2 regions of the Janthinobacterium sp. OK676 genome follow, and region 1 is predicted to be linked to the other one. Evidence: riboswitches for the same ligand, from Rfam matches in the RefSeq annotation. Region 1 holds a riboswitch; the other holds the start of a gene.
The links. Region 1 has a riboswitch for thiamine pyrophosphate ahead of thiC (phosphomethylpyrimidine synthase ThiC). Riboswitches for the same ligand answer to the same signal wherever they lie in the genome.
Positions count from the first base shown of each region.

Region 2: it holds a riboswitch for thiamine pyrophosphate, as region 1 does, so the genes downstream of both, BLU39_RS27530 (TonB-dependent siderophore receptor) here and thiC (phosphomethylpyrimidine synthase ThiC) in region 1, are expected to answer to the same signal.

Region 1 covers NZ_FNHA01000012.1:110,078-114,496, forward strand. Annotated here, with positions in the region: gene BLU39_RS21935 (hybrid sensor histidine kinase/response regulator) at 1-1,334, shown strand, start outside; gene BLU39_RS21940 (response regulator) at 1,363-2,169, shown strand; gene BLU39_RS21945 (hypothetical protein) at 2,208-2,465, shown strand; TPP riboswitch at 2,549-2,664, shown strand; gene thiC (phosphomethylpyrimidine synthase ThiC) at 2,744-4,419, shown strand, end outside.
Region 2 covers NZ_FNHA01000021.1:31,994-36,412, forward strand. Annotated here, with positions in the region: gene BLU39_RS27520 (ferritin family protein) at 1-20, opposite strand, end outside; gene BLU39_RS27525 (iron-containing alcohol dehydrogenase) at 163-1,320, shown strand; TPP riboswitch at 1,388-1,485, shown strand; gene BLU39_RS27530 (TonB-dependent siderophore receptor) at 1,571-3,718, shown strand; gene BLU39_RS27535 (AAA family ATPase) at 3,715-4,266, opposite strand; gene pnuC (nicotinamide riboside transporter PnuC) at 4,263-4,419, opposite strand, start outside.

The DNA.
Region 1 (4,419 bases):
CGCAGAGCAAGGTCATCGGTTACTTGCTGATCGGCACGGACAACACGGTGCGCAAGCAGGTCGAGGCGGAACAGGCCTTGCTGGACCAGCGCCTGCGCGAACAGCAGGCGTACACGCGTTCGCTGGTCGAGAGCAATAATGCGGAGTTGACGAAGGCGCGCCAGGTGGCGGAAAAGGCCAACCGCGCCAAGTCCGAATTTTTGTCGAGCATGAGCCATGAATTGCGCACGCCGCTGAATGCCGTGCTGGGCTTTGCGCAGCTGATGGCGTCCGACGTGCCGCCACCGAGCCCGCCGCAGCAGCGCTCGATCGAGCAAATCCTCAAGGGCGGCTGGTATCTGCTGCGCCTGATCAATGAAATCCTCGACCTGGCCATGATCGAATCGGGCAAGGTCACCTTGTCGCAGGAAGCGATGTCGCTGCTTGACGTCCTGCAGGATTGCCAGGCGATGATCGCGCCGCAGGCGGAAAAGCGCGGCATCCGCATGCATTTCCCCCGCTGCGGCGAAGCCTACTTCGTGCATGCGGACCGCACGCGCGTGAAACAGGTGATGGTTAACCTGCTGTCGAACGCCATCAAGTACAACCAGGGCGGCGGCACCGTCACCGTCGATTGCAGCCAGCGCGGCACCAAGGTACGGGTCAGCGTGCGCGACAGCGGCGCCGGCCTCGACGCGGGCCAGGTGGCCCAGCTGTTCCAGCCATTCAACCGCCTGGGACAGGAAAACAGCACGGAAGAGGGCACGGGCATCGGCCTCGTCGTCACCAAGCAACTGGTCGAATTGATGGGCGGCACCATCGGTGTCGACAGCACGGTCGGCGTGGGCACCACATTCTGGTTCGAGCTGGCCGCCAGCAGCGCGCCGGCATTGGTGCTGGGCGACGGCGACGCGCTGCCGCAGGTGCAGGAGCCGCAGGAAAGCCAGCGCACCTTGCTGTACGTGGAAGACAATCCCGCCAACCTGGCGCTGGTGGAGCAATTGATCGCCCGCCGCAGCGATTTGAAGCTGCTGACGGCCATCGATGCGCACCTGGGCATCGACCTGGCGCGCACGTATCAGCCGGACGTGATCTTGATGGACATCAACCTGCCCGGCATCAGCGGCTTTGGCGCCCTGCATATCCTGCATGACGACCCGCTCACGAGCCATATTCCCGTGATGGCGCTGTCGGCCAACGCCGTGCCGCGCGATATCGAGAAGGGCCTGGAAGCGGGCTTCTTCCGCTACCTGACCAAGCCGATCAAGGTCGTCGAATTCATGGATGCGCTCGACGTGGCCCTGCACCATGCGGCCGCGCACGGCCTGGCCGACGACATTCACGCAGTACGCTAATTCAGCATTTATTTTTAGGAATACCGCCATGCTTCAAGCCACCGAGATCCTGAACGCCAGCATCCTCATCGTCGATGACCAGGAGGCGAACGTCATGCTGCTGGAGCAGGTGCTGCGCAATGCCGGTTATACGCGCATCACGTCCACCATGAACCCGCAAGCCGTGCACGCGCTGCACCAGCAGCACCGCTACGACCTGATCCTGCTCGACTTGCAGATGCCGGAAATGGATGGTTTCGAGGTCATGGAAGGCTTGCGCGACATCGAAGCGGGCAGCTACCTGCCCGTGCTGGTGATCACGGCCCAGCCCGGCCACAAGCTGCGCGCGCTGCAGGCGGGCGCCAAGGACTTCGTCAGCAAGCCGTTCGACCTGGTGGAAGTCAAAACGCGCATCCACAACATGCTGGAAGTGCGCCTGCTGTACCAGAAGCTGGCCGAATACAACAAGTCGCTCGAGCAGATGGTGGAAGAGCGCACGGCGGAGCTGCGCGAAAGCGAAGCGCGCTTCCAGCGCTTCACGGAACTGTCGTCCGACTGGTACTGGGAACAGGATGCGCAGGGCAACCTGACGCGCTTTTCCGGTCCCGTGGCTGAAATGCTGGGCATCGGCAGCGAACAAGAGCCGCAGCGCTGGAACGCCACCGAACGAGCGCTGCTCGATGCAAAAATTGCCGCGCGCGAACCTTTCCTCGATTTCATCTACAGCCGCGCCAACCTCGACGGCAGCACGCAGTACCTGCAAGTGAGCGGCGAACCGATGTTCGACAATGGCAGCCGCTTCATCGGCTACCGCGGCATCGGCCTCGATGTCACGGAGCGCCATCGCATTGCCTGATTTATACTGGGTGCTATCGATACTGACCAGGAAAAATCATGACTGACAAATCAACGCCGCAATACTGGTTCCCCGCCAAGACCTATGGCTGGGGCTGGGGCTTGCCCATCACGTGGCAGGGCTGGCTCGTGTTCCTGGCCGCGCTGGCGCTGTTCGCCTGCGGCGCCTTCCTGTTCCCGCCGCAAACCATGCTGGTCGGCTACATCGTGTATGAAGTGGCCATCGTTGCCGTGCTTATTTTCATCTGCCAGCTGAAGGGCGAACCGACCAGCTGGCGCTGGGGCAAGAAGAAGTAGAGCGATGTACAAAGACGACACCTGCAAGAAATCATCTGGCCACGCGGCGTGAACCGCGTATAATTGGCTCGCTGCCGCAAGGCGGCAAACGCTAGGGGTCCTGCCTTTCGCTGTGGAAACACGGTGCAAGCGCGGGTGAGAAATACCCTCCGAACCTGATCTGGATAATGCCAGCGAAGGGAAGCTTTAGGATGAACGCACCCCGCCTTTCCGCGTGCGCGCAGCCGAACCTCCTTAGCTGGCTCCAGGCTTAAAAATAGTCTAGCCAAGGAGCCAAAATGAACGCCAACCCGAAATTCCTCTCCGCCACCGCCACGGTCGACGAAGCCGCCATCGCGCCGCTGCCCAATTCGCGCAAGATCTATGTCGAAGGCAGCCGTCCCGACATCCGCGTGCCCATGCGCGAGATCAGCCAGTCCGACACGGAGGCGTCGTTCGGCGGCGAAAAGAATCCGCCGATCTACGTCTACGACACCTCCGGCCCGTACACGGACCCGGACGTGCAGATCGACATCCGCTCGGGCCTCGATACGCCGCGCCTGCCGTGGATCATGGAACGTGCCGACACGGAAGAATTGCCCGGCCCCACGTCCGACTACGGCATCGCCCGCCTGGCGGATCCGAAACTGGCCGAGCTGCGTTTCAATCTGCACCGCAAGCCGCGCCGCGCCATCGCCGGCAAGAACGTCACGCAGATGCATTACGCGAGGCGCGGCATCATCACGCCGGAAATGGAATTCGTCGCCATCCGCGAAAACATGCGGCGCCAGGAATATCTGCGCGAACTGAAAGCCTCCGGCCCCATGGGCGAGCGCCTGGCCGAGCTGATGGGCCGCCAGCATCCGGGCCAGGCCTACGGCGCCAGCATCCCTGCGGAAATTACGGCCGAATTCGTGCGCGAGGAAATCGCCCGCGGCCGCGCCATCATCCCCGCCAACATCAACCATCCGGAAGTCGAGCCGATGATCATCGGCCGCAATTTCCTCGTGAAGATCAATGCGAACATCGGCAATTCCGCCGTCACCTCGTCGATCGGCGAGGAAGTGGAAAAGATGACCTGGGCCATCCGCTGGGGTGGTGACAATGTGATGGATCTGTCCACAGGTAAACACATCCACGAGACGCGCGAATGGATCATCCGCAACAGCCCCGTGCCGATCGGCACCGTGCCCATTTACCAGGCCTTGGAAAAGGTCAATGGCAAGGCCGAAGATTTAACTTGGGAAATTTTCCGCGACACCCTGATCGAACAGGCCGAGCAGGGCGTCGACTACTTCACCATCCACGCTGGCGTGCTGCTGCGCTATGTGCCGATGACGGCCAAGCGCCTGACGGGCATCGTGTCGCGCGGCGGCTCCATCATGGCGAAATGGTGTCTGGCGCATCACCAGGAATCGTTCCTGTACACGCATTTCGAAGAAATTTGCGAAATCATGAAGGCGTACGACGTGTCGTTCTCGCTGGGCGACGGCTTGCGTCCCGGCTCGATCTACGACGCCAACGACGAGGCGCAGTTGGGCGAGCTGAAGACCCTGGGCGAACTGACGCAGATTGCCTGGAAGCATGACGTGCAGGTGATGATTGAGGGGCCTGGCCACGTGCCGATGCAGCTCATTAAAGAGAACATGGATTTGCAGCTGGACCAGTGCGGCGAGGCGCCGTTCTACACCTTGGGACCGCTGACGACCGACATCGCACCCGGCTACGACCACATCACGTCGGGGATCGGCGCGGCCCTGATCGGCTGGTATGGCACGGCCATGCTGTGTTACGTGACGCCGAAGGAACACCTGGGCCTGCCCAACAAGAACGACGTCAAGGACGGCATCATCACCTACAAGATCGCGGCGCATGCGGCCGACCTGGCCAAGGGCCATCCGGGTGCGCAAATCCGCGACAACGCGCTGTCGAAAGCCCGCTTCGAATTCCGCTGGGATGATCAGTTCAACATCGG
Region 2 (4,419 bases), on a different contig from region 1:
TCCAGTGGGACGGTGGTCATGCGCATTCCTTTTCGCGTGGTGGTGACATCGGCTGCATTCTCCACCGCGCGGGCGAAAAGCTCAAGCGTCCACGACACGTTTCCACCCGTTCGGCCATAATCATGGCTCAGCAACAGCCTAAACCCCAGCGGCAGGAGCCCCATGTTCAATTTCGACTTTTACAATCCGACGCAAATCCTCTTCGGCCAGGGCCAGATCGCCGCCATCACGGCGCTGATCCCGCCCCAGGCCAGAGTGCTCATGACGTATGGCGGCGGCAGCATCCGGCAGAACGGCGTCTACGATGAAGTCAGGGCGGCGCTGGCCGGCCATACGGTGCTCGAATTTGCCGGCATCGAGCCCAATCCCAGCTATGAAACGCTGATGCAGGCCGTGGCCCTCGTGAAAAGCGAGCGCATCGATTTCCTGCTGGCCGTCGGCGGCGGCTCCGTGGTCGATGGCACCAAGTTCATCGCCGCCGCCGCCCTGCATGAGGGCGAGGCGTGGGACATCCTGGCCAAGGGCGGCAAGATCGTCGAAGCGGCCCTGCCCTTCGGCACCGTATTGACCTTGCCGGCCACGGGTTCCGAAATGAATGGTTCGGCCGTGATCACGCGCAAGGCCACGCAGGAAAAGCGCTCGTTCATGAGCCGCAAGGTGTATCCGAAATTCTCCGTGCTGGACCCGTCGAAAACGTTCACCTTGCCGCTGCGCCAGGTGGGCAATGGCGTCGTCGACGCGTTTGCGCATGTGATGGAGCAATACCTGACCTACCCGGTGAACGCCTCCGTGCAGGACCGCTTCGCCGAAGGCATTTTATTGACCCTGATCGAGGAAGGCCCGAAGGCGCTGTCGCATCCGGATGACTACGACGTGCGCGCCAACGTGATGTGGAGCGCCACCCTGGCCTTGAACGGCCTGATCGGCGTGGGCGTGCCACAGGACTGGTCCACGCACGCCATCGGCCACGAATTGACGGCCTTGTACGAGCTCGACCATGCGCAAACCTTGGCCATCATCCTGCCCAGCATGCTGCGCGTGCGCAAGCAGGCCAAGCGCGCCAAGCTGCTGCAGTACGCGGCCCGCGTCTGGGGCCTGGACGGCGGCGACGAGGATGGCCGCATCGAGGCGGCCATCGCGCGCACGGAATTCTTCTTCCGCCACATGGGCGTCAAGACGCGCCTGGCCGACTACGGCCTGAACCATGCGAGCGTGGATGCCGTCGTGTCCGCCCTGGAAGCGCACGGCATGACGGCGCTGGGCGAGCAGCGTGAAATCACGCCCGCCATCAGCCGCAAGGTGCTCGAGCTCAGTTTGTAGATTCACACCACACTGTTGTAAAACGGTCAGCCGGGTGGGACAGCTGGCCGTGCTTCATGCTAAGCTGTCGTTTCGCTAGGGGTCCTGGAGCAGTCATCCGGGTGAGAGATACCCTTCGTACCTGATCTGGATAATGCCAGCGAAGGAAAGCGCAAAGTACCTCCCTCCTTTGATAGCTCCTGCGTTGGCGCCAGCCGAACAAGCAGCCTGCCGTGCTCTGTACAGAGACGGCTTGAACCACGAGCAATCTATGTCCACACCGAATTTATCCGTTTCTGTACTGACCCTGGCGATCCTGCACGCGTTTGCCGCACCGGCCTTTGCCGCGAATGACGCCACCGAAGCCGCCGACCCGCAGGCCCAAAGCATGGCCGAAGTCGTCGTCACGGCCAGCAAGGCGCCGGCTGCCAAGCGCGCCTCCGTGGGCGGCTTTTCCGACGCGCCGCTGCTGCAGACGCCGGTATCCGTCACCGTCATTTCGCAGAAAGACATGCAGGACTTGCAGATCCGCAATCTGAGCGATGCAGCCAAGCTCGACACCAGCATCAACGACGCCTACAACGCCGTCGGCTATGCGGAACAGTTTTCCATTCGCGGCTTCAAGCTCGACAATAATTCCAGCTACCGCAAGGATGGCGTGGCCATTCCTGGCGATACGCAGATTCCGCTGGAAAACAAGGAACGCATCGAAGTGCTGAAAGGCCTGGCCGGCTTGCAGGCGGGCGTGGCCGCGCCGGGCGGCGTGATCGACTTCATCGTCAAGCGTCCGACCGCCGCGCCGCTGCGCACCGTCACCGTGGAAACGCGCGAGCGGGGCACCCTGTACGGCGCCGTCGACCTGGGCGGACGCCTGGAAGACACGCGCTTCGGCTACCGCGTGAACGTGGCGGCCGAGCGCCTGCGCTCCTACATCAAGGGCGCGGACGGCAACCGCAAGTTCATTTCCGGCGCCTTCGACTGGCAGATTTCGCCGCAAGCCCTGCTGCAACTCGATGCCGACTACCAGGACAAGGCACAGGCGACGGCGCCCGGCTTCCAGCTGTTGAACAATAAAACTTTGCCGACCGGCATCAGCGCCGACGCCATGCTCAACCTGCAGCCGTGGACGCGCCCCGTGGAAACCGTCACCAGCAACATCGGCCTGCGCTTCCAGTACGCGTTCAATGACGACTGGCACGCGACCCTGTCGGCCAACCAGCACTCATTCAAGCGCGACGACTACACGGCCTTCCCGTACGGCTGCGGCGCGCAAGACTTGTATCCTGGCTTCTGCGGCAATGGCGACTACGACGTGTATGACTACCGCAGCCTGGGCGAGACGAAAAAGCCGCTGAGCGCGCAAGCCATGATCCAGGGCAAATTCGCCACCGGATCCCTGCGCCATGAATTCACGGCCGGCGTCTCGACCTTCCGTCGCAAGGACCGTGCCGGCCTGTACGTGTACGACTGGGTGGGCGTGAGCAACATCTACCAGCCGCAAATCGTCGGCACCTCGCCCGGCGTCACGGGTCCCGTGCGCCTGGTGCGCAAGGATACGGAAAACTCCGTCTTCGTGCAGGACATCGTCAGCCTGGCCCAAAACTGGAAGCTGCATGGCGGCTTGCGCCATATCGACGTCGACGGCTACCAGTACGTATTGAAGGCCGACAAGGAAATCCGCGCCAAGCACGACTTCCTGCTGCCCAACGTGTCGCTCGTCTACACCCCGCTCGACAATGTCTCCGTGTATGCGGCCTATTCGCAAGGCATGGAACATGGCGGCACGGCCGACCGCAAGGCGATGAATGCCAACGAGGAACTCACGCCCAGCCGCTCCAAGCAGATCGAGCTTGGCGCGAAGATGGACGTGACGCCGGACTTCATGGTGGCGGCCAGCCTATTCCAGATCCGCAAGGGCCTGGAATTCCAGAATGCCGCTGGCTACTTCGTGCGCGAAGGCCAGGCCCAGCACCGCGGCCTGGAATTGTCGGCCCAAGGCAAGGCATCGTCCAGCCTGAGCCTGGGCGCGTCCGTGACGGCACTGAACAGCCAGCAGTCAGGCACGGGCAATGCCGACCTCGATGGCAAGCGCGTACCCAACGTGCCGGCCTTCAAGGCAGCCGTGCATGCGGACTACGCCGTACAGCAAGTGGCGGGCTTGAGCGTCAATGGCAGCTGGGAATTTGCGGGCAAGAAAGCGTTTGAGTACAACAACACGACCTTCGTGCCGTCCTACCACGTGTTCAACCTGGGCGCCGCCTGGGCCACGCGCATCGCCGGCACGCGCGCCGTGCTGCGCGCCGCCGTCAACAACGTGGCCGACAAGTTCTACTGGCGCGACGTGACGCCGGAATCGGACGGCTATCTGTATCCAGGCGCCAGCCGCACCTTCAAGGTGTCGGCGCAATTCGACTTTTAATTGAGGGAAATGGCAGGCGCCGCAGCCAGCGCCTGCTGCAGCAAGGGCGCCGCCTGTTCCAGGCGCGCCTCCAGGCTGTCGTGCAGCACGTGGTAGGCGATGCCGCGCGCGTCCAGCTCGTCGAGCAGGTAGCGGTAGATCAGCTGGCGCACGGCTTCCGACTCGCGCTGCAAGCCGTCGGCCACCCACGGGCTGTCGGGCGCCGTCACCAGGGTCAGATCGTACTGCGTGGCATCGGCCAGCGCCGCCAGCGGCGCATCGGCGCCGTCGAAATAATGACGGCTGTAGACCAGCGTCATCAACGGTGTCGTGTCGCAAAACAGGAAGTTGCGCGCTTGCGCGGCGGCTGCCGCCTCGCGTTCGACTTGTGTGCGCGCAATGCCAAACTGGTCTGCCGCCACGGGCACCCTGCCCTGCTTCTCGACGAATTCACGTAAATACTCGGGCACCCAGACGGTGCCGTAGCGCTCGGCCAGGGCGGCCGCCAGGGTCGACTTGCCCGACGATTCCGCGCCCAGGATGGCCACGCGCACGCAAGGCGCCGTCACTTGAGGACCATCGCATCGGGTGCGGCCGGCGCCGACTTTTTCCACGCCAGCAAGCCGATGATGGCCATCACGACGAAGAAGGCATACAGCACGGCCGTCAGGGTCAGGCCCTTGTGCACATACAGCCACACGTACAGCACATCGACGACGATC